3 regions of the Streptomyces sp. AC602_WCS936 genome follow, and region 1 is predicted to be linked to each of the others. Evidence: riboswitches for the same ligand, from Rfam matches in the RefSeq annotation. Region 1 holds a riboswitch; each other region holds the start of a gene.

What was found. Region 1 has a riboswitch for cyclic di-AMP ahead of KUM03_RS15225 (M23 family metallopeptidase). Riboswitches for the same ligand answer to the same signal wherever they lie in the genome.
Positions count from the first base shown of each region.
Region 2: another riboswitch for cyclic di-AMP. It lies ahead of KUM03_RS03895 (transglycosylase SLT domain-containing protein); the one in region 1 lies ahead of KUM03_RS15225 (M23 family metallopeptidase).
Region 3: another riboswitch for cyclic di-AMP. It lies ahead of KUM03_RS08220 (M23 family metallopeptidase); the one in region 1 lies ahead of KUM03_RS15225 (M23 family metallopeptidase).

Region 1 is NZ_JAGMUF010000039.1:120,927-128,886, forward strand. It holds gene KUM03_RS15210 (dihydrofolate reductase family protein) at 1-950, shown strand, start outside; tRNA gene KUM03_RS15215 (tRNA-Met) at 1,006-1,079, shown strand; gene KUM03_RS15220 (PP2C family protein-serine/threonine phosphatase) at 1,231-2,430, shown strand; cyclic di-AMP (ydaO/yuaA leader) riboswitch at 2,679-2,835, shown strand; gene KUM03_RS15225 (M23 family metallopeptidase) at 2,847-3,878, shown strand; gene KUM03_RS15230 (aldo/keto reductase) at 4,023-4,967, shown strand; gene KUM03_RS15235 (PrsW family intramembrane metalloprotease) at 5,010-6,383, opposite strand; gene trmB (tRNA (guanosine(46)-N7)-methyltransferase TrmB) at 6,432-7,253, opposite strand; gene lhgO (L-2-hydroxyglutarate oxidase) at 7,319-7,960, opposite strand, start outside.
Region 2 is NZ_JAGMUF010000008.1:237,118-245,077, reverse strand. It holds gene KUM03_RS03900 (HAD family hydrolase) at 1-647, shown strand, start outside; gene KUM03_RS03895 (transglycosylase SLT domain-containing protein) at 701-1,192, opposite strand; cyclic di-AMP (ydaO/yuaA leader) riboswitch at 1,197-1,364, opposite strand; gene KUM03_RS03890 (polyprenyl synthetase family protein) at 2,064-3,074, shown strand; gene KUM03_RS03885 (DUF2092 domain-containing protein) at 3,338-4,597, shown strand; gene KUM03_RS03880 (ABC transporter ATP-binding protein) at 4,637-5,620, shown strand; gene KUM03_RS03875 (ABC transporter permease) at 5,607-6,506, shown strand; gene KUM03_RS03870 (hypothetical protein) at 6,545-7,747, opposite strand.
Region 3 is NZ_JAGMUF010000017.1:110,605-118,564, reverse strand. It holds partial or broken gene KUM03_RS08235 (GNAT family N-acetyltransferase) at 1-552, opposite strand, end outside; gene KUM03_RS08230 (HPr family phosphocarrier protein) at 753-1,034, shown strand; gene KUM03_RS08225 (GntR family transcriptional regulator) at 1,188-1,883, opposite strand; gene KUM03_RS08220 (M23 family metallopeptidase) at 2,104-2,868, opposite strand; cyclic di-AMP (ydaO/yuaA leader) riboswitch at 2,881-3,045, opposite strand; gene KUM03_RS08215 (pitrilysin family protein) at 3,237-4,625, opposite strand; gene KUM03_RS08210 (pitrilysin family protein) at 4,622-5,989, opposite strand; gene KUM03_RS08205 (DNA topoisomerase (ATP-hydrolyzing) subunit A) at 6,310-7,960, shown strand, end outside.

The DNA.
Region 1 (7,960 bases):
TGCTGGTGAACTCGGCCGAGCGGCGGGCCGCCCGGGTCGCGGCGGGGCGGGCGGAGTACCCCCTCAAGGTCACCGTCAGCGCCACCGGCGAGCTGGACCCGGAGGCCAGGTTCTGGCACACGGGCGGGGAGAAGGTGCTGCTGACCACGGACGAGGGCGCCCGGCGGGCCCACGCGCTCGGGATCGCGGCCGACATCGTGCCGCTCGGTGCCGTGCTCGACTGGCGGACGGCGCTGGAGTATCTGCACGACCGGCGAGGTGTGGGGCGGCTGATGGTCGAGGGCGGCGGGACGGTCCACACCCAGCTGCTGCGGCGGGAGCTCGCCGACGAGCTGCAGCTCGTGCTCGCGCCGCTCCTCGTGGGCGACCCGGACGCGCCCCGGCTGTTCGGGCCCGGCGGCTATCAGAGCGGGCGGCTCAGGCTCGTGGAGGCGCGGCGCATCGAGGACGTCGTACTGACGCGGTACCTGCCGACCGCGCCCGGCACCGGCGACCGGGTGACCGCCGCCGACCGGCACTGGCTGGCGCTCGCCTGCGAGCTGGCCGAGCTGTGCCCGCCGTCGGCGACGGCGTTCAGCGTGGGGGCGGTCGTGGTCGCCGCCGACGGGACGGAGCTGGCGCGGGGGCACTCACGGGAGGGCGGGGACGCCGTGGTGCACGCGGAGGAGGCCGCGCTGGCCAAGACCGACCCCGGCGATCCGCGGCTCGCCACCGCCACCGTGTACTCCAGCCTGGAACCGTGCGCCCGCCGCGCCTCCCGGCCGGCCCCGTGCGCCCGGCTGATCCTCGACGCGGGGGTGCGCCGGGTGGTCACGGCCTGGCGTGAGCCGGACACCTTCGTGCCGGGCGCGGACGGCAGCGGGGTGCTCGCCGCGCAGGGCGCCACCGTCGTCGTACTGCCCGATTACGAGGGGCGGGCGAAGGCGCCGAACCGCCATCTGGAGAGGTAGGGAGATACGGATGTGCATTCCGCCCCCCGGATGACGTACAGTGGAGACACAACGACGCGGGGTGGAGCAGCTCGGTAGCTCGCTGGGCTCATAACCCAGAGGTCGCAGGTTCAAATCCTGTCCCCGCTACTGAAGGCCGAGGGCCGGAATCCATGAGGATTCCGGCCCTCGGTGCGTTCACCCGGTCGGCCCTCACGACTCGCCCCCCGCCTCCACTCCCGGAAACCTGGAGGACCAGGCGGCAAGCGGCGTGGACGTGCGGGGTGGCGGGAGACGAGTGGTGCGGCCAGGTGACGTGGACGACGAGGGGGCGTACGCCAGGGCCGACGGCCGGCTCCCCGGCGATCCCGTGCCCGACCCCGGACTGGGCGACACCGTCGAGGTCCTGCCGTCCGAGGCCGAGCAGCACCGCCGCCGCTCGTACGGGCGGGTCCTCGTGCGCCTGCTGCCCGTCCTGCTGATCGTCGTCGCCGTCCTGTACGACATCTTCACCCCCCGCTACTTCACCGCGGGCCCCCTCTACACGGCCGCGCCCCTGGTCGCCGCCGCGGTGTACTCGCGGCGCGGCACGGCGCTCACCAGTGCCGCCGTGGTCGCCGCCGTCGTCGGGCTCCAGCTGAGCAAGGACGTCATCCACTACGTCGACTCCCTCACGGAGCTGATCACCATCACGACGGTGGCCGCGCTCGCCGTCCTCGTCAACGCCTTCGTCCGCCGCACCGGCGAGCGGCTCGTCTCCGTCCGCGAGATCGCCGAGGCCGCCCAGCGGGCCGTGCTGCCCGAACCCGCCGAGCGGATCGGCGGCTTCGAGATCGCCGCCTGCTACGAGGCGGCGCAGGCCGACGCGTTCATCGGCGGCGACCTGTACGCGGTGCAGGACAGCCCGCGCGGCATCCGGCTCATCGTCGGCGACGTGCGGGGCAAGGGCATGGGCGCGGTCGCCGCCGTCGCCGTCGTGATCGGCGCATTCCGGGAGGCCGCCGAACAGGAGACGACGCTGGAGGCGGTGGCCCAGCGGCTGGAGCGGGCGCTGGCCCGCGAGGGCACCCGGCGCGACGGGCTGGACGCCTTCGAGGGGTTCACCACCGCCGTACTCGCCGAACTCCCGCACGGCGACGGGGTCGTCCGCGTCCTCAACCGGGGGCATCCGCCACCGCTGCTGCTCTACGCCGACGGCACCCTGCGCCCGCTGCCCGCCCGGGAGTCGGCGCTGCCGCTCGGGATGGGGGAACTGGGCGTGTGGCCCGACCGGGCGGAACAGGCCCCGTTCCCCGGCGGGGCCACGCTGCTGCTGTACACCGACGGACTGTCGGAAGCCCGCGACGACCGGGGCGAGTTCTACGACCCGCACGAGCGGCTCGCCGGCTGCGTGTTCCGGCACCCGGAAGAACTGCTCGGCACCCTCGCCGAGGACGTGCGCAGGCACTCCGGGGGCGGCATGGCCGACGACATGGCGCTGCTCGCCGTACGACGGCCCTGATCACCGCCCGTGATGAAGCGAGCGCCCTCCGCATAACAACTGACATACCGTCAGGTGAGGTGCTTGCGGAAAGTGGTGCCGAAGGGGCACTGAGGAGTGGTCAACTCGCCCGGATTTAACCATCCATGAGGCCTGTGTCCACCCGGGTTTCGTTAATGATCAAGCGGAACGGCTTGGAATCCGAGGCCCGCGTCTATTAACGTTCGATAACGCAGCGCGGTCGTCCCAGCCGTCACAGAAGGCGGCTCCGTGCGCACGCGCCGAATCCCGCAAGGGAACCGGGGAACCACCACTTGGGGTGAATCGGGCGTATGACGCCGTGCCAGTCACGGCGGATATACGCGCGTAGGAGACCTTCCTGCTCCGAACCCGTCAGCTAACCCGGTAGGCGAAAGGAAGGAAAGGAGTACGCCCACGTGGCGTCCAACCGGCCTGCCCCCGAGGCCCCGTTCGTGCCCAGCGGGCACGACACCGACACCTTCGGCTACGACGTCCACCGCGCCGAAGAGGGCCCCTGGGAGGAGTGGAACCCCACCGCGGAGTCCATCCGCCCCGTGCGCGGCCGGCACCGCGTCGCCAAGCAGCGCGGCGGACTCGCCCGCAGCTCCACCGTCCTCGGTGTCGGTGTCATAGCCGCCGTCGGCGCGGGCGGCATGGCCAGCGCGCAGACCGGCAAGCCGCCGGTGTCCATCTCCATGCCGGACCTGCCGAACGTCGGCTCGATCCTCTCCGACGAGGAGCCCGAGCCCGAGGGTTCCGCCACCCCGCTCAGCGGTATCGCCGCCGCCTCCGCCGGCACCGGCCAGGAGACCACCGCCGACGCCGGCGAGTCGCTGCGTGCGCGGATCATGGCGCAGGCCGAGCAGCAGCAGGCCCAGGTCGAGAGCAAGGCCGCCGCCGAGGCCGCGGCCGCCGCCGAGAAGAAGGCCGCGGAAGCCGCCGCCAAGGCGGAGAAGGAGGCCGAGGCCAAGGCCGCCGCCGCCAAGAAGAAGGCGGAGGAGGAAGCCGCGAAGAAGGCCGAGGCCGAGCGGCTCGCGAAGCTGGCCAAGCAGTACACGCTGCCCACCTCCTCGTACACGATCTCCTCCACCTTCGGGCAGGCGGGCCCCTACTGGTCGTCCGGCCACCACACCGGCCTCGACTTCGCCGCCCCCACGGGCACGCTGCTCAAGGCGGTGCACAGCGGCACGATCACATCGGCCGGCTGGGACGGGTCGTACGGCTACAAGACCGTGCTCACCCTCGATGACGGCACCGAGATCTGGTACGCCCACCAGTCCTCGATCAACGTCAGCGTCGGCCAGGAGGTCACCACCGGCGACGTCATCGGCCGCGTCGGCGCCACCGGCAACGTCACCGGCGCCCACCTCCACATGGAGGTCCACACGGCCGGCGGCGGCAGCCTCGACCCGATGGCATGGCTGCAGAGCAAGGGCCTCACCCCCTGAGCCGCACCGCACCGCACACGCCGGTCGTCACTCCTGATCCCCGGCGGTCCTGACGGCGACCCCCCGACGTCAGGGCTGCCGGTTTGCGGGATCTTTGCCCCGCTGCCGGAATCCCGGGATCCGTCGGGCTCGTTGACGCAGTACATGACTTCTCTGCGCAAGCTCGGCTCCTCCGACCTGGAGGTCTTCCCCCTCGCCCTCGGCGGCAACGTCTTCGGCTGGACCGCCGACCAGGACACCTCCTTCGCCGTCCTCGACGCCTACACCGCGGCGGGCGGCAACTTCGTCGACACCGCCGACTCATACTCCGCATGGGTCGACGGCAACAGCGGCGGCGAGTCCGAGACCCTCCTCGGCAAGTGGCTCGAGGCCCGCGGCAACCGTGACGACGTCGTCCTCGCCACCAAGGTCAGCCAGCACCCCGAGTACCCGGGACTGAGCGCCGCGAACATCAAGGCCGCCGCCGACGCCTCCCTGCGCCGCCTTGGCACCGACCACATCGACCTCTACTACACCCACTTCGACAAGCCCGAGGTGCCGGTCGAGGAGATCATCGGCGCGCTCGACGAACTGGTGCGGGCGGGCAAGGTCCGGCACATCGCCGCCTCCAACATCTCCGCCGAGCGGCTCGCCGCCTCCCTGGACTTCTCCGACCGCGAGGGCCTCGCCCGGTACGTGGCACTCCAGCCCCACTACAACCTGGTCTCGCGCGACACCTACGAGGGCGGACTGCGCGACCTCGCCGAGCGGGCCGGGCTGGCCGCCGTGCCCTACTACGCCCTCGCGTCCGGCTTCCTCACCGGCAAGTACCGGCCCGGCGCGAGGGTCGACAGCCCGCGCGCGGGCGGCGCCGCCAAGCACCTGGAGAGCGAGCGCGGGCAGCGGGTCCTCACGGTCCTGGACGAGATCGCCGAAGCCCACGACGCCCCCGTCGCCACGGTCGCCCTGGCCTGGCTGGCCGCACAGCCGACGGTGGCCGCGCCGATCGCGTCCGCGCGCACGGTGGAGCAGCTGCCGGCGCTGCTGGGAGTGGCGGAGCTGACCCTGACTGAGGACGAGACCGGGCGGCTGACGGAGGCGTCGGCCTGAGGCACGCTACGGCCGGTGGGGGTGGGGCCGGGGGTACGGCGCCTACGGGTACGGGGGCCGGACGGACACGGGGTACGGGGTCGGTGACGGGGCCGCTGCGAAGGCCGGAGCCCACGGGCCCGCGTATCCGTAAGCGCTGCCGTACGTGCCGTGCCCGGCGCGGGCGCCGTACATCCCCTGCGCCCCGTACGCCCCGTGCCCCGGCCAGGCGGCGACCGGTGGCGGAGCCGTGACGCGGGCCGCGTGGTCCAGCGCCGGGCGCGCCACCTCGCGGCGTTGCCACAGGGCGCCCAGCAGTTCCCGTTCCCGCAGGGCGAAGTCGGCGCCCGCGCGGCCCTCTCGCCCCCGCCGCCGCAGGAACGCCAGCGAGGTCGCGTACGCCTCGTACTGCGCCACCGCCCGCGCGGCCTGCTTCCCGGCGTGCCGGCGGGCGTACTGCCGGGCGAGGCGGCGGGCGTGCATCGAGCCGAGCGCGTGCGGCTCCGCCGGGGCCAGCCAGCCGGCCATGACGTACGCGGGCAGCTCGGTGCGCACCGTGCGCAGTTCGCGCTGCCGGGTCCAGATCACCAGCCAGGTCAGCAGGCCGAAGCAGGGCACCATGAACGCCCCGTACACGGCGAGGAAGCCGTACTCGCCGAACGCGGCCGAACCGTTCCACAGCGCGTGCACGCCCATCGCGAGCAGCAGGCCGGCCGGCGGGAGCAGGGCGCGGCGCAGGCGGTGCCGGCCGGTGGAGAGGGCGGCGATGCCGAAACCGATGCCGGTGAGCACGGTGAACAGCGGGTGGGCGAAGGGCGACATCACGACGCGGACGAAGAAGGTCGCGGCGGTGACCGAGGCGAAGCCGCTGTCGCCGGTGAGCTGGTCGGTGCCGAAGGCGTTGCCCAGGTAGAGGATGTTCTCGGTGAAGGCGAAGCCGGTGGCGGTGACGCCGGCGACGACCACGCCGTCGACGATGCCGGTGAAGTCCCGCCTGCGGAAGAGGAAGACCAGCAGGACGGCGGCGGCCTTGGCGGACTCCTCGACGACGGGCGCTATGACCGTGGCGCCCAGGGTGTCGGCCCCGGCCGGGTCGGCGGTGGCCGTGGCGATCCATCTCGTCGCGAAACTGTTGGCGATGATCGCTATCAGGGCGGCGGCGCAGGCGCCCCAGGCGAAGCAGAACAGCAGGTTCCGCCAGGGGCCGGGCTCGACCCGGTCCAGCCAGCGGAACGCGGCTATGAGCAGCGGCACCGGCAGCACCGCGAGGCCGAGTCCGACCAGGAAGCCCTGGGTGCCGGTCTGTTCACGCACCAGGGCCAGGATCACCAGGCCGGATGTCGCCAGCAACGTGGCCACTGCCCCGTAACGCACCCAGGCGCGCTGCCACCAGTGCGGACGCGGCGGATTCGTCGGGTACGGGGGACAGGTGGCCACGGCATGGACCCTAACCGGTGGGGGCTGCTCCGGGTGCTGGTCGCGGGGCTATTCGGTGTGCGGTACGCGGCGGAAGAGCAAGTCGTTCACCACATGACCCTTGTCCAGCCCCTGGCCCTCGAAACGGGTCAGCGGCCGGTGGGCGGGACGCGGCGCGAATCCGCCGCCGGGCGCGGTGTTCTCGAAGTCGGAGTGCGCGGTGAGCACCTCGAGCATCTGCTCGGCGTACGGCTCCCAGTCGGTGGCGCAGTGCAGGACGGCCCCCGGCGCGAGCCGGGCCGCGGCCAGCGTCAGGAGCTCCGGCTGGATCAGGCGGCGCTTGTGGTGGCGCTTCTTGGGCCAGGGGTCGGGGAAGTAGACGCGCAGTCCGGCGAGGGAGTCGGGGGCGAGCATCTCGCGCAGGAGGATGATCGCGTCGCCGTTGCCCACCCGGATGTTGGACAGCTCGTTCCGTTCCGCGAGAGCCAGCAGGTTGCCCTGGCCGGGGGTGTGGACGTCCACGGCGAGGATGTTGGTGCCCGGGTCGGCGGCGGCCATCTGCGCGGTGGCCTCGCCCATGCCGAAGCCGATCTCCAGGACGACGGGGTGGTCGTTGCCGAACAGCTCACCGAGGTCGATGACCCGCTGCCCGTCGATGTCCAGCCCCCACAGCGGCCACAGCCGCTGCAGCGCGTCCGCCTGCCCGGCGGTCACCCGGCTCCGGCGGGGCTGGAAACTCCGGATCCGCCGCTCGAAGTGCGACCCGGCCGGGTCGGCCTTCGGCCCGTCGGGGAACCGGGGCTCACCCTTGGCCCGGGTGTGCCGGACGGAGGCGCCGGGATGCGGTGCGGCTGGCTGGGGGGCGTCGGAAGCGCTGCGGAAATCAGACACAGTGCTATCGATTTTACGGCGGGGTGTGCGGTGGGCGGGGCCTCCCCGGGCCGGGGGCCGCCCGGTCAGGTGGCGCCCAGCATGGCCAGGGCCCGCCGGCCCACCTCGCGGCCGATGGGGAGGGAGGCCGTCGCGGCGGGGGACGGGGCGTTGAGGACGTGTACCGCGTGGGCGCCCTCGTGGATCAGGAAGTCGTCCACCAGCGTCCCGTCCGCCAGTACCGCCTGTGCCCGCACCCCCGCGGGCGCCGCCACCAGGTCGTCCTCCGTCACCGCGGGCAGCAGCCTGCGCACGGCCGTGGTGAACGCCGCCTTGGACAGCGACCGTCGCAGCTCGCCCGCTCCGTACCTCCAGTGCCGCCGGGCTATCCGCCACGAGCCCGGCCAGGCCAGCGTCCCGCCCAGCTCGCGGGGGTGCACCACGCCCCAGCCGTACCCCTCCCGGGCGAGGGCCGGCACCGCGTTGGGCCCGACGTGCACACCGCCGTCGATCCCCCGGGTCAGATGCACCCCGAGGAACGGGAACGCCGGGTCCGGCACCGGGTACACCAGGCCCCGCACCAGCTCCGGACGCGCCAGCTCGTAGTACTCGCCCCGGAAGGGCACGATCCGCATGCCGGGGTCGTCGCCGGTCAGGCGGGCGATCTCGTCGCAGTGCAGTCCCGCGCAGTTGACCATGACCCGGGCGCGGAGCACGTCTCCCGAGCG
Region 2 (7,960 bases), on a different contig from region 1:
CCCTCCTGGACCGCCTCGGCTGCACGGGGCTCGCGGTGTGCGGACAGGGCGCGCAGGTGTACGACGCGGGCGCGCACCGGATGCTCTGGTCGGTCACCCTGGACCGGGAACTGGCCGAAACCGCGCTCGGCAAGATCGAGGCGGAGGTCGGGCAGGTGTACGCCGCGGTCGACCAGGACGGGGTGGACGGCCTCACCCTCATCGAGCCCGGGTACCTGATGCCCCACCCGACGCTGCCCGCGGTGCGCGTCGACCGGCGCGACGAACTGTGGGCCACGCCGATCAGCAAGGTGCTGCTGCGTCACCCCGACCTGTCCGACGACGAGTTGGCGGCGACGGCGCGCGCGGTGGTCGGCTCGCTGGCCACGGTCACCATGTCGGGTCCGGGGACGGTGGAGCTCCAGCCGTGCGGCATCACCAAGGCGACCGGCCTCGCGCTGGCCGCCGAGCGCCTGGGAGTGGGCCGGCGGCGGACGATCGCCTTCGGGGACATGCCCAACGACATCCCCATGTTCCACTGGGCGGCCCACGGCGTCGCCATGGCCGGCGCCCACCCCGAACTCAAGGCGGTCGCCGACGAGGTCACCACGACGAACGAGGACGACGGCGTGGCCGTCGTCCTCGAACGGATCTTCAGTACCTCTTAGCGCAGCTCAGCTCAGTACGCGCCTGGTACGGCTCAGTACGCGCCTGGTACGGCTCAGTACGCGCCGAAGACGTTGTCGATCGAGCCGTAGCGGTCGGCCGCGTAGTTGCAGGCGGCGGTGATGTTGGCGACCGGGTCGTACGGGTCCCAGGAGGTGCCGGGCACGTGGTACGCCTGGAAGGTCGGGTCGATCACCTGGAGCAGGCCCTTGGACGGGGTGCCGTTGACGGCGTTGATGTCCCAGTTGTTGATGGCGAGCGGGTTGCCGGACGACTCCCGCATGATGTTGCGGTGAATGCCCTCGTACGTGCCCGGGATGCCGTGCTGCGCCATGACGTCCAGCGACTCCCGGATCCAGCCGTCGAGGGTGTTCGAGTACGTCGTCGTGGCGGTGGCTGCGGCCGGCGCGGCGGCCGGGGTGGCCGCGGAGGCGCTGGTGGCACCGATGAGCGGCAGGGCGAGCACCGCGGCGCCGGTGCCGGCGACAGCGAGCTTGCGGGCGAGGCGGCTGGTGCGGGCGTGACGGTTCTGACCGTTGGCAGACATGCTGAGTCCCTCTCCTTACGCCTGCGAGGTGAGCTGTCGGGTTCGGGCGGGGAGGTGCCCGGCCGGGCCCTGACGGGCACGGCTTCACCCCTAGCCGCTCCGGTGGTGACCGGTGCGGCGACTTACCTGGGTCCCCCGCTCCTGCCGGCGAGTGTGTTGGCGGATGACTGTGCGTCCGGGCGGTGGCAGGATTCGGCGTCCGCCCGACAGGCCGGGAACGTATGCGAGAGCACATGTCCGGAACAAGTGCAGGAATCACCCAACGCGCCTGTTGACCTTGGTCTGGGGCATTTGGGGCGCTTGATCCTTTGCGGCTGCCAAGCTTCAACTCGCTTGCGGGGCAAAGGGAGGGCGCAGTCGGCGGCCGGGTTGCCTGCGGGCGGCGTGAAGTGAGCCAACTCACCGCCCTCAACAAGAGCGGCAAATCGGGCATTCAGCTTAAGTGTGAGTCAATCGTCCGCAGGTTGGGAGGGCTTCGGAGGCGGGTGCGTGGCCGGTTCGGGGTGCCGTCGGGTGGGCTTCGTATTCGGCCGCCGCGCCGTCCGGTGTTCACGAGCGCGTCGTGCGGGCATGCGTTCGTATCGGATACGTATCGGAGGGAGGGCCGAGTGGGTGACGTACTCGGAGTGCGGGCCGTTGGGAGGAGTGATGTGATCTTCGGTGGCGGCTTTCGGCCTCGAGGATGTCGATCGATATCTGCTCATATCGCCTGATCAAAAACATACCGCGCATGATCCGATACCGACCGGCCTGTAACGGTGGGCGCTAGCGGTGATCGAAACGTGACCGGATACGCTGACTTGAGTGGTGGCAGCGACCTATCGACAAACCAGGTAATCGCCAGTAGACACCAGCAGACAGGAGACCCCTCGTGACCGTCGTCGGGCCGTTCGGGCTGAGCGTGCGGGACCAGGCTCTGGAAGCCGATGTCCAGGCCGGATTGGTTGCGGTCGAGGAAGGGTTGCTTGAGGCAACCAAAAGCGAGGTGCCCTTCATCACGGAGGCCGCCCAGCACCTGGTGCGGGCCGGCGGCAAACGGTTCCGGCCACTGCTGGTGATGCTCTCGGCCCAGTTCGGCGACCGCTACGCCCCCGGCATCGTGCCCTCGGCCGTCGTCGTCGAGCTGACCCACCTCGCCACCCTGTACCACGACGACGTGATGGACGAGGCCGCTGTGCGCCGCGGGGTGTCGAGCGCCAACACCCGCTGGGGCAACTCGGTCGCCGTCCTCACCGGCGACTTCCTCTTCGCCCGCGCCTCCCAGATCCTCGCCGACCTCGGGCCCGAGGCGGTCCGCGTGCAGGCCCTGGCGTTCGAGCGGCTGGTCACCGGCCAGATCCTCGAGACGGCCGGACCGCAGGACGGACGTGACCCGGTCGACCACTACCTGGACGTGCTGGGCGGCAAGACGGGGTCGCTGGTGGCGGTCTCCTGCCGGTTCGGCGCGATGATGTCCGGCGCCGACGAGACGGTCGTCGACGTGCTCACCCAGTACGGCGAGCGGCTCGGCGTCGCCTTCCAGCTCGCGGACGACGTCCTGGACATCGCCTCCGACTCCCACGAGTCCGGCAAGACCCCCGGGACCGACCTGCGCGAGGGCATCCCGACCCTGCCGGTGCTGCGGCTGCGCGAGCGCGCGGAGCGGCTGGGGCTCGCCGAGGACATCGCCCTGTCCGAGCTGCTCGACTCCGACCTGAGCGACGACGTCCGGCACGCCGAGGCGCTGCGCCTGCTGCGCGCCCACCCCGCGCTGGAACAGGCGCGCAAGGACACCGTCCGGTACGCCAGGGACGCCCGGGCGGCGCTGGCCCCGCTGCGGGAGTGCGAGGCGAAGTCCGCGCTGGTGGAGCTGTGCGACGCCGTGGTGCACCGGGCCGGCTGAACGCGCGGCGCGGTGACCCGCCTCACGTCGTAGGCGTACCCCGCCCCCTACGGGCCGGGGGAGGCGCGGCCCGTCCGTGTCATCCCGCAGGAGTACGCGGAGTTGAGTCCGCGGTCTGACGCTTCTTCCCGGCCGATTTGGTCAGATGGACACCACGGAAAACACCAATCCTCACCGATTCGGGTGAGAATGGCGGCTCACGGGTGAGACGACGAGTGCGAGGTCGCGAGACAGCCGCCGCCGACGACGGAGGTAGGGCACAGATGGCACCGATCGATTCCGACGACAACAGGACCGCCGGGGAGGGCGAGGACTCGCGCGCCGGACGGCGCAAGGCCGCGCGCTACGTCGTCCCGGTCGCGGTGATGGGAGTGGCGGCCGCGACGATCGGGCTCGTCCCCGCGATCGCCGACTCCGGGGACCCGGACCTCCCGAAGGTCACGGCGGAACAACTCATAGAGAAGATCGCCAAGTCGGACGTCGAGCAGCTGTCCGGCACGGTGAAGATCACCACGGATCTGGGCCTGCCGAACCTCGGTGGCCTGGAAAGTGGCCTGATGTCCGGTATGTCCGGCGCGCCGGGTGCGGCCGGTGAGGAAGGCGGCTCCGCCGCCGACCCGTCGGCCAAGCTCACCGAGCTGGTGTCCGGCACCCACACGCTGCGGGTCGCGGCGGACGGCCCCGACCGGCAGAAGCTTTCCCTGCTGGAGAACGCCGCCGAGTACAGCCTGATCCACGACGGCAAGGACGTCTGGGGCTACGACAGCGCGTCCAACGAGGTCTACCACTCGACCACGTCCGAGGCGGCCGGGCAGTCGGAGAAACAGAAGAAGCCGGAGAAGCAGTCGAAGCCGGAGCAGGACGTCCCGGCCACGCCGAAGGACTTCGCCGACCAGGCCCTCAAGGCGGTCGACGACACCACCTCCGTCACCGTCGACGGCACCGCGCAGGTGGCCGGCCGGGACGCCTACCGACTGGTGATCGAGCCCAAGCAGGAGGGCTCCACGGTCGGCGCCGTCAGTATCGCGGTGGACGCGAAGACCGGCATGCCGCTGAAGTTCACGCTCACCCCGGCGAGCGGCGGCGCCGCCGTCGTGGACGTGGGCTTCACCCAGGTCAGCTTCGCGAAGCCGGACGCGTCGACCTTCGACTTCACCCCGCCCAAGGGCGCGAAGGTCACCGAGGGCGACGAGATGGCCGGGGCGCCGGAGCACGGGCGCGAGACAGCCGGCGCCGACCTGGCCGGGGAGCTGGACGGCCTGGAGGTCATCGGCGAGGGCTGGAACTCCATCGCCACCTTCGACACCGGGGGCCAGGGCCTGCCCACGGCCTCCGCGGGCGGCGACGCCGGTGCCCTCGGCGGCTTCCTCGGCTCCTTCGGCGACCAGGTCAAGGGCGACTTCGGCTCCGGCACGGTCTTCAAGACCCGCCTGGTCAACGCCCTGATCACGGACGACGGCAAGGTCTACGCCGGTGCCGTCACCAAGGACGCGCTGGTGAAGGCGGCCGACGCGGCGCAGTAGACGCCGGACCGTAGCAGGAGCGACGAGGAGAGGGAGCCGATGGCCGAACCGTCCGCCACGGAGCGTAAGCACCCGGAGCGCGGGAGCGGGGACGACGCCGTCATCTCCACTCGCGCCCTCACCAAGCGCTACCGCGGCGGACAGCTCGCCGTGGACGGTCTCGACCTGGCCGTCCCGGCGGGCAGCGTCTTCGGCTTCCTCGGCCCCAACGGCTCCGGCAAGACCACCACCATCCGCATGCTGATGGGCCTGATCGAGCCCACCTCGGGCACCGCCGCCGTACTCGGCAGACCGGTCCCGCGCGACGCCCGCGCGGTACTGCCCCAGGTCGGCGCCCTCATCGAGGGCCCGGCCCTGTACGGCTTCCTCTCCGGCCGCGACAACCTGCTGCGTTACGACGCCGCCGACCCGACCGCCGACCCCCGCACCCGGCGCGAACGCGTCGCCGCCGCGCTGGACCGGGTGGGCCTCGCGGCGGCCGCCGGCAAGAAGGCGAGGGCGTACTCGCTCGGCATGAAGCAGCGCCTCGGGCTCGCCGCGGCGCTGCTCCAGCCGCGCCGCCTGCTGGTCCTGGACGAGCCCACCAACGGACTCGACCCCCAGGGCATGCGCGAGATCCGCACACTGGTGCGCGAACTCGCCTCCGACGGCACCACGGTCTTCCTCTCCTCCCACCTGCTGGACGAGATCGAGCAGGTGTGCACGCACGCCGCCGTGATGGCGCGGGGACGGCTGATCACTCAGGGCCCGGTCGCCGACCTGTCGGCCGGGGCCCGCGGCCGGCTGGTGGTGACCACGCCGGATGCGGGGGAGGCGGCCCGGGTGCTGAAGGAGCAGGGGGCCGGTGACGTCGTCGTCGCCGAGGACCGGGTGACGGCGGAACCACCGGGTCGCGACCTCGCCGACCTGAACGCCGCCCTGGTCGCGGCCGGCGTCCGGGTCCGCGGCTTCGGCGTGGAACGGGCGTCGCTGGAGGACGCGTTCGTGGCGCTGACCGGGGAGGGCTTCGATGTCGCAAGCTGAGACGCGACGGCTGCCGGCGCGCACCCCGAGCCCGCTGTGGACCTTCGGGCTGCTCCGCAGCGAACTGTCGGTCACCTTCCGGCGCTGGCGCACCCTCGCCCTGCTGGGCGTGCTGGCGGCCGTGCCGGTACTGGTGGGCATCGCCGTGAAGATCGAGACGAGCGACGGCTCGTCCTTCGGCGGAGGCGGCGGGGGCGGGGGCGGGGGCGGCGGAGGCCCCGCCTTCATCTCACAGATCAGCAACAACGGGCTGTTCCTGGTCTTCACCGCGCTCGCCGCGACCCTCCCGTTCTTCCTGCCGATGGCCGTCGGCGTCGTCGCCGGCGACGCGATCGCCGGCGAGTCGAGCGCGGGCACCCTCCGCTATCTCCTCGTCGCCCCCGCGGGCCGCACCCGCCTGCTGCTCACCAAGTACGCCACGGTGATCGCTTTCTGCCTCGCCGCGACCCTGGTGGTCGCGGTCTCGGCACTCGCGGTAGGAGCGCTGCTGTTCCCGGTCGGCGACCTGATCACCATCTCCGGCACCCGGATCACGTACGCCGAGGGCCTGGGACGGGCCCTGCTGATCGCCCTGATCGTCGCCGCCTCACTCGTCGGCGTCGCGGCCCTCGGCCTGTTCGTCTCGACCCTGACCGGCAGCGGCATCGCGGCGATGGCGACCACGGTCGGTCTGGTGATCACCGTCCAGATCCTCGACCAGATCCCTCAGCTCGACGCCCTCCAGCCGTACTTCTTCTCGCACTACTGGCTGTCCTTCGCCGACCTGATGCGCGAACCGGTCTACTGGGACGACCTGACCCGGAACCTCGGCCTCCAGGCCCTGTACGCGGCGGTCTTCGGCTCGGCGGCCTGGGCGCGGTTCACGACGAAGGACATCACGGCCTGAGGCGCAACGGCGCGGGCGTGGCCCGCCCCGGGCGGGACTCAGCCCTTCAGCCGGACCGACACCCGCAGACCGGAGCCGTTCTCCCGCTGAGTGAACAGGGCCCCGCCCTTCAGTGCAGCGGCCGGAAGCAGGGTGCCCTCGGGCAGGGCCTTCGGCGCGGTGCCGCTCACGTTCAGCTCGATCACGGGCTTCGGGGCGGTCTCGGCGTCGGTCACCCCGTACGCGGTGCCGTCGTCACCGATGACGCCGACGGTGACGGTGCGGCGGGTCTCGTCGCCGGCCAGGCAGAGCGCCTTGCCCGTCTCGGTGTCGAACGCGACCGGGCCGTAGGCGACATGCCTGCCGTTCGGGGACACGACGAGCGTGCGGTCCCGGAGCGGTTTGTCGTCCGCACAGGCCGTGGCCGCCAGCAGACGCCCGCTCGTCAGGTCGTGCGCCGACCAGACGGGAACGTCGGAGTCGTCGCTCGCCTGCCACCGGGCGACGAAGACGCTGTCGCGGACACCGACCAGATCTCCGTTCTGCTCTCCGCTCACGAACGTCCGGCCCGTCTCGACACCCTCCGGTGCGATGTCCTCGCCGGCCCATCCGCCCGGTACGGCGATGCCCCCCTGCTCCCCGCTCACCACGGGCCCCTGGGGCGTGACGGCCACCACCTCGTTGTTGATGCACATCGCCGAGTCGCAGTCCGCGAACAGCCCGGCGGCGTCCTCGTACCGCGTCACCTTGCCGGACTCCAGGTCGATCGCCACGCTGTGGTGGTCGACACCCGGCCCGGTGATCAGCAGTCCGGCCCCGCCGTCCCCGACCTCGACCGAGCTGTTGTGCGCGTCGACCGGTACGGCGACGTGGTGCAGCGGGGCGACGGAGTCACCGGCGGCGTCCACCGGGTAGACGTCGACCTGGACGACCTCCTGGTCCTTGGTGAGGGCGTCGCCGGTCTGCTCGCCGGTCGCCCAGGCGGCGACGTAGGTCCGCTCGCCCTGCCGGAGCACGGTCACCCCAGGGGTCTCGGGGATGCCGGGAGCGTCCGGGTCCACCACCGGCGTCCGGTACGGCGCGCTGGTCCACCGCACCTTGCCCGTGGCACCGTCCCTCACCTGGACGGCGTACCCGTCGCCGGACCGGAGCAGGTAGGCGACCGCCTCACCGTCCGTGGCCACCGGGTCCGTCGCGGCGTTCTCGGGCACCCAGTCGATCTCCTGGTCCCAGCCCTTGTCGCCGGTGTACGCGGAGGGCACGTCGAGGTCGGTGAGGGGAGTGCCCGCTCCCGGGCGCCCGTCGCTTCCGGGACCGCCTGTATCGCCTGTATCGCCTGTATCGCCGGATGAGCATCCGGCGACCAGCGTCCCGGCCAGGATCGCCGCTGCCATGGCTGTTCTTGTCCTCCGCATGGACTGTTCCCTTCTTGTGGCATCGCGCGATGAACGTTCGCGAGCTGTCGGGCTGCCGCC
Region 3 (7,960 bases), on a different contig from region 1:
GAGGCCGAACTCCAGGCGGACCACGCCGTCCTCGAAGCTGCGCTTCTGGGTGTACCCGGCGTCCACGAACACCTTGATCATCTTGGTGTTGGCGGGCAGCACCTCGGCGGCGAAGCGGCGGATGCCGCGCTCCCGGGCGACGGCGGCGATGTGCTCCAGCAGCGCGGAGGCGACGCCGCGCCCCTGGTGGGCGTCCTGGACGAGGAAGGCGACCTCGGCCTCGTCGGCGGGTGCGGTGGCGGGCGTTCCGCCGGCGCCGATCCGGTCGTAGCGTACGGTGGCGATGAACTCGCCGCCGACGGTGGCCGCGAGTCCCACCCGGTCCACAAAGTCGTGGTGCGTGAAGCGGTGGACGTCCTTGGCGGACAGGCGAGGGTACGGCGCGAAGAAGCGGTAGTACTTCGACTCGTCGGAGACCTGCTCGTAGAAGCTGACCAGGCGCTCGGCGTCATCAACGGTGATGGGGCGGACGCGCGCGGTGCCGCCGTCGCGCAGCACCACGTCGGCCTCCCAGTGGGCGGGATACTCGTGCCGGTCCGACGAGGTCTGCATGGGCCCCAGAGTACGGCTCGCGTACGACAACGGCGCGAGGCAGTCTGTGGAGGACGGAAGGTCGGGCCGAGGCCGCGGTCCGACGGTCACGCGGGGCGGCGCACGGCGCCGTCCCGGCACGCTTCACGATGTGGGAAACTGGTCTAGACAAGACTGGTCTAGACAACATGAAACCTTGAACACCTGAAGGGCAGCATCACATGGCTGAGCGCCGCGTCAACGTCGGCTGGGCCGAGGGCCTCCACGCCCGCCCCGCCTCCATCTTCGTCCGAGCCGCCACGGCCACAGGCGTCCCGGTCACGATCGCCAAGGCCGACAGTTCCCCCGTCAACGCGGCCTCCATGCTGGCCGTCCTCGGCCTCGGCGCCCAGGGCGGCGAGGAGATCGTCCTCGCCTCCGACGCCGAGGGCGCGGACGCCGCCCTCGACCGGCTGGCGAAGCTGGTCACCGAGGGCCTCGAGGAGCTTCCCGAGACCGTCTGACCGACGGCAAGAGCAATGCCGAACGGCCCGCCCGGAGCACCGGGCGGGCTTTTCTTTTCCCCTCTCCACGAACCGCGCTACCGATTTTCGAGGGCATTCGCAGGCAGCGCAAAATACCCCTTCAATCAATACCTCTTGTATATGGGCCGCGTGTTAATACCGCAGGCTCGGCGTGTTTACGGCACGTTGCGAATTCCTCACGCTCTCGGTCCGCCCGCCCTCGGGGGCGAACCGCAGTCGGTACGCGGGAGCGGACCGCTCGGTGTGCAGCGCCATGAGCGCCCGCGCGCGCTCGCCGTCGCCCCGGGCCACCGCGTCGGTGATCGCGCCGTGCTCCGCCCAGCAGCCCGCCGGATCGGCCGGCGCCGCCACGGCGTACATCCAGGCGATCTTGCGGCGCAACTGGGTCAGCAGGGACGCCAGGGAGGGACTGCAGGCGGCCTGGGCGAGGGTCTCGTGGAACCACCCGTCCAGTGCGCGCAAGTCCTCGCCGCGGCCCTGCCCGGCACGTTCCTGACCGAGCCTGACCAGCCCGCGCAGCACCTTGAGGTGGGCATCGGTGCGACGCCGGGCGGCCCGTGCGGCGCCCAGGGGTTCCAGGAGGGCACGGGTCTCCAGCAGGTCGGCGGCCTCCTGTTCGGTGGGTTCCGCGACGCACGCGCCCGCGTGCCGCCGGGTCACCACGAAGCCCTCGGCCTCCAGCGTGCGCAGGGCCTCGCGGACGGGGACGCGGGAGACTCCGTAGCGGCGGGCGAGGAGTTCCTCGGTGAGGCGGCCGCCGCGCCCGTGGACACCGGCGACGATGTCGTCCCGGATCGCCGTGCACACCGAGTGCGCCGGAATACGCATGCCCGACCTCCGCCTTGATCCCCGTGAAACGTCGACGATTGACGCGTGTTCAGTGACTCTAGGCCAGTCAAGCGGATATCCGACGGCGGGCCGGATTTCATGGACATTTTTTGGACAGCGGTCGCGTTCCCGGACCACACGTGGAAATGCGAAAGGCCCCCGCTCAGGGAGCCGGGGCCTTTCCAGAACCTTACCGAACCTTGCCGTCAGCGGTCCGTCGTCAGACGTTCACGCCGTGGGAGCGGAGGTAGGCGACGGGGTCGATGTCCGAGCCGTACTCGGCGCCCGTACGGGCCTCGAAGTGCAGGTGCGGTCCCGTGACGTTGCCGGTGGCACCGGAGAGGCCGATCTGCTGGCCCGCGGAGACCGACTGGCCCACCGAGACGCCGATGGACGACAGGTGGCCGTACTGCGTGTACGTGCCGTCGTGCATCTTGACCACGACCTGGTTGCCGTACGCCCCGCCCCAGCCGGCCTCGACGACGGTGCCGACGCCGACGGCGTGCACGGTGGTGCCGGTGGAGGCGTGGAAGTCGATCCCGGTGTGGCTGCCGGAGGACCACAGGGAGCTGCCGGCCTGGTAGGCGGTGGAGACGTACGAGGCGGTGATCGGCGACACGAAGGTGTTGAGGCGCTTGCGTTCCGCCTCCCGCGCGGCGCGCTCCTTGGCCTCGCGCGCCTCTTCGGCCGCTTCGGCGGCCCGCTCGCGCGCGGCCTCCCGGGCCGCCTCGCGGGCGGCGGCGAGCTGGGCGGCCTGCTCCTGGGCAGCGGCCTGGGCGTCGATCTCGTCGGCTATGGAGTCGCCGATGGAGATGACCGGGGTGATCCCGGTCTGCTCCGCCTCGGGCTCCGCGGCGAGCGCCGGTGCGGCGAGGGTGCCGACGACGCCGGTGGTGGCGAGGGCCGCGACTCCCGCCGCGCGGGCGGTGGTGCGGTGCATCCGGCTGGGACGGCGGTGCTTCCCGGTGGCGCGCGTGAACGCCATGTAGAGGCTGTTCCTTTCCTTCCCTCTCGCCTACCGGGTTAGCTGACGGGTTCGGAGGTGGAAGGTCTCCTACGGGCCCCCTCGCTGCACGCGCGGGCGTCCGATTCACCCCAGGGACTGCGGTGGGTCCCCGGCTCCCCTGGCTCGCGCCGTACGGGGACTCGGCGATGACTGTCCGGTGCCGCGGGTGCGGCGTACTGCCTGACGAACAGCCCGGAAGACGCTAAGCGCGGCTGCCTTCAATCCTCAAACGCAACAAGCTTTTTGTAGCGCATGCCACAGGGCAGACGGGCCGTCTCTCCCTCAATTCGGACAAACGGCGGCCCTGGTGACACTCGGGTCACCAGGGCCGCCACGCGCGCGTGGCGCTACTCGGCCGACACCACGGTGACTTCACCGATGCCGAGGGCCTCGACGGGCGTCTTGATCTGCGCGGCGTCGCCGACGAGCACCGTCACCAGGCGGTCCACCGGGAAGGCGTTCACGACCGCCGCCGTGGCCTCCACGGTGCCGGTGGCGGCGAGTTGGCGGTAGAGCGCGGCCTGGTAGTCGTCGGGCAGGTGCTGCTCGACCTGGTCGGCCAGCGTGCTCGCCACGGCCGCCGCCGTCTCGTACTTCAGCGGCGCCACGCCCACCAGGTTCTGCACGGCGACGTCGCGCTCGGCGTCGGTGAGTCCGCCTTCCGCGAGCGTGCGCAGCACCGTCCACAGGTCCTGCAGCGCGGGGCCGGTGTTGGGGGTGTCGACGGAGCCGCTGATGGCGAGCATCGCGGCGCCGGTGCCGTCGGGCGCGGAGAGCAGGACCTGCCCGAATGCCCGTACGCCGTAGGTGTAGCCCTTCTCCTCGCGCAGCACGCGGTCCAGGCGGGAGGTGAGGGTGCCGCCGAGGCAGTACGTGCCGAGGACCTGTGCGGGCCAGACGCGGTCGTGCCGGTCGGCGCCGGTGCGGCCGATCAGCAGCTGCGTCTGGACGGCGCCGGGACGGTCCACGATGACGACCCGGCCCCGGTCGTCGGCGGTCACCGGGGGCACGGGGCGCGGTTCGGCGGCGGAGCCGGTCCACGCGCCCAGGGTGTCGCCGAGCAGCGCGCCGAGGTCGATGCCGGTGAGGTCGCCGACGACCACGGCGGTGGCCGTGGCGGGACGCACGTGCTTCTCGTAGAAGGCCCGTACGGCGGCGGAGTCGACGTTCGCCACCGTCTCCTCGGTGCCCTGGCGCGGGCGCGACACGCGTGAGCCGGCTGGGAACAGCTCCTTGGAGAGCTCCTTGGCCGCGCGGCGGGCCGGGTTGGCCAGCTCGTGCGGGATCTCGTCGAGCCGGTTGCGGACCAGGCGTTCGACCTCGCCGTCCGCGAACGCGGGTGCCCTGAGGGCGTCGGCGAGCAGGCCGAGGGCCTTGGCGAGGCGCGAGGCGGGCACCTCCAGGCTCAGCCGGACGCCGGGGTGGTCGGCGTGCGCGTCGAGGGTGGCGCCGCAGCGCTCCAGCTCGGCGGCGAACTCCTCGGCGGAGTGCTTGTCGGTGCCCTCGGAGAAGGCGCGCGCCATGATGGTGGCGACGCCGTCGAGTCCGGCGGGCTCGGCGTCCAGGGGCGCGTCGAGGAGCACCTCCACGGCGACGACCTGCTGGCCGGGCCGGTGGCAGTGCAGCACGGTGAGGCCGTTGTCGAGGCTGCCGCGCTCGGGGGCGGGGAACGCCCACGGCTTGGGCTCGCCGCCCTGCGGCTGGGAGTGGAAGTCCATGGTGGCGAGCTCGGTCACTTGGCCGCCTCCTCGTTCTCGTCGGTGGCGTCGTCCGCGTCGGCGGCGGTCTCGTCGGCGGGGGCGGTGGGCTCGTAGACGAGCACCGCGCGGTTGTCGGGGCGCAGGCGGGCCCTGGCGACCTCCTGGACCTCCTCGGCCGTCACCTCGAGCACCCGCTGCACGGCGGTGAGGGCGAGCTGGGAGTCGCCGAACAGGACGGCGTAGCGGCACAGTTCGTCGGCGCGGCCCGCGACGGTGCCCAGGCGGTCCAGCCACTCGCGCTCCAGCTGCGCCTGGGCGCGCTCCATCTCCTCGGCCGTCGGGCCCTCCTCGGCGAACCGGGCGAGCTCCTCGTCGATGGCGGTCTCGATGACCGGCACCTCGACGTCACCGGACGTCTTCACGTCCAGCCACCCCAGGGAAGGCGCTCCGGCGAGCCGCAGCAGGCCGAACCCGGCGGCGACGGCCGTGCGGTCGCGGCGCACCAGCCGGTTGTAGAGGCGGGAGGACTCGCCGCCGCCCAGGACGGTGAGGGCCAGGTCGGCCGCGTCGCACGCGCGCGTGCCGTCCTCCGGCAGGCGGTAGGCCGCCATCAGGGCGCGGGCCGGGACTTCCTCCTCGACGACCTCGCGCAGCTGCTCGCCCATGATGTCGGGCAGTGAGCCGTCCCGTGGGGGCTGCTTGCCGTCGTGCGAGGCGATGGAGCCGAAGTACTTCTCGATCCAGGCGAGCGTCTGCTCGGAGTCGATGTCGCCGACGACGGACAGCACCGCGTTGTTCGGCGCGTAGTACGTGCGGAAGAACGCCCGCGCGTCCTCCAGGGTCGCCGCGTCCAGGTCGGCCATCGAGCCGATCGGCGTGTGGTGGTAGGGGTGCCCCTCCGGGTAGGCCAGGGCGGTGAGCTTCTCGAAGGCGGTGCCGTACGGAACGTTGTCGTAGCGCTGACGGCGCTCGTTCTTGACGACGTCGCGCTGGTTCTCCATGGACTCCTCGTCCAGGGCGGCCAGCAGGGAACCCATGCGGTCGGCCTCCAGCCAGAGGGCGAGCTCCAGCTGGTGGGCGGGCATGGTCTCGAAGTAGTTGGTGCGCTCGAAGCTCGTGGTGCCGTTGAGCGAGCCGCCGGCGCCCTGCACCAGTTCGAAGTGGCCGTTGCCCTTGACCTGGGCGGAGCCCTGGAACATGAGGTGCTCGAAAAGGTGAGCCAGGCCGGTACGTCCCTTGACCTCGTGGCGCGAACCGACGTCGTACCAGAGGCACACCGCCGCGACCGGGGTCAGGTGGTCCTCGGAGAGCACCACGCGCAGGCCGTTGGCCAGGCGGTGCTCGGTCGCTGTCAGGCCGCCGGAGTCTGCCTGGGCTGTGGCCGTGTGACCCATGGGCATGTACGTCCCTTCGATCGCGGAATGCTGAGCGGAGTCAGCCGGGTGGAAACACTGGTCGGAACTGCGGAATTCCGCCGATCCTGCCGATCCTGCCACTGTATGCAAGCGTGCGGGCGGCCGGTGGAGTTCCCGGACCGCGTACGCCGAGAGCGAGAACGGGGTCGGCGGCCCGGGGACGGGCGTGCGGAACGAGGGCGTACTCTGCGGGCAGCGCCGGGCCGGGCAGCCCGTGACGGGTCCTGGTCGGTCGCTGTCAGTGCCGCGGTCCACAATGGACCGCGTCAGATCACCGTTCACGCTTCAGCAAGGAGCCGGCAGCGATGGCCCGCCGTAGTACGAAGACCCCGCCGCCCGACGACTCGTACGAGGAGAAGATCCTCGACATCGACGTCGTCGACGAGATGCAGGGCTCCTTCCTCGAGTACGCGTACTCGGTCATCTACTCCCGTGCGCTGCCGGACGCCCGGGACGGCCTCAAGCCCGTGCACCGCCGCATCGTCTACCAGATGAACGAGATGGGCCTCAGGCCCGAGCGCGGTTACGTGAAGTGCGCCCGCGTCGTCGGCGAGGTCATGGGCAAGCTGCACCCGCACGGCGACGCGTCGATCTACGACGCCCTGGTGCGCATGGCCCAGTCCTTCTCGATGCGCGTGCCCCTGGTGGACGGCCACGGCAACTTCGGCTCGCTGGGCAACGACGACCCGCCGGCCGCCATGCGGTACACCGAGTGCCGGATGGCCGATGCCGCCGGCCTGATGACGGAGTCCATCGACGAGGACACCGTCGACTTCGGCCCGAACTACGACGGCCAGGAGCAGGAGCCGGTGGCGCTGCCCGCCGCCTTCCCCAACCTGCTGGTCAACGGCGCCTCCGGCATTGCGGTCGGCATGGCCACGAACATGCCGCCGCACAACCTGCGCGAGGTCATCGCGGCCGCCCGGCACCTCATCCGGTACCCGAACGCAGACCTGGACGCGCTGATGAAGCACGTGCCGGGCCCCGACCTGCCCACCGGCGGCCGGATCGTCGGCCTGCCCGGCATCCGGGACGCCTACGAGACCGGCCGCGGCACGTTCAAGATCCGCGCGACGGTGTCCGTGGAGACCGTCACGGCCCGCCGCAAGGGCCTCGTCGTCACCGAGCTGCCCTTCGCGGTCGGCCCCGAGAAGGTCATCGCGAAGATCAAGGACCTGGTCGGCTCGAAGAAGCTCCAGGGCATCGCGGACGTCAAGGACCTCACCGACCGCGAGCACGGTCTGCGCCTGGTCATCGAGATCAAGAACGGCTTCGTGCCCGAGGCGGTCCTCGAACAGCTCTACAAGCTGACGCCGATGGAGGAGTCCTTCGGCATCAACAACGTCGCCCTGGTGGACGGCCAGCCCCTCACCCTGGGCCTCAGGGAGCTGCTGGAGGTCTACCTCGACCACCGCTTCAACGTGGTGCGGCGCCGCAGCGAGTTCCGCCGAGGCAAGCGCCGGGACCGTCTGCACCTGGTCGAGGGCCTGCTCGTCGCGCTGGTGGACATCGACGAGGTCATCCGTCTCATCCGCTCCAGCGAGAACTCGGCCGAGGCCAAGCAGCGCCTGATGGAGCGCTTCTCGCTGAGCGAGGTCCAGACCCAGTACATCCTGGACACGCCGCTGCGCCGGCTCACCAAGTACGACCGCATCGAGCTGGAGGCCGAGAAGGACCGGCTCAACGCGGAGATCGAGGAGCTGACCCGGATCCTCGACTCGGACGCGGAGCTGCGCAAGCTGGTCTCGGCCGAACTGGCCGCGGTCGCCAAGAAGTTCGGCACCGACCGCCGCACGGTCCTGCTGGAGTCGTCCGGGGCGCCGGTCGCCGCCGTTCCGCTCCAGGTGGCGGACGACCCGTGCCGGGTGCTGCTGTCCTCGACCGGTCTGCTCGCCCGCACGGTGAACGACGAGCCCCTGGTCACGGACGCCAAGGCCAAGCGGGTCAAGCACGACC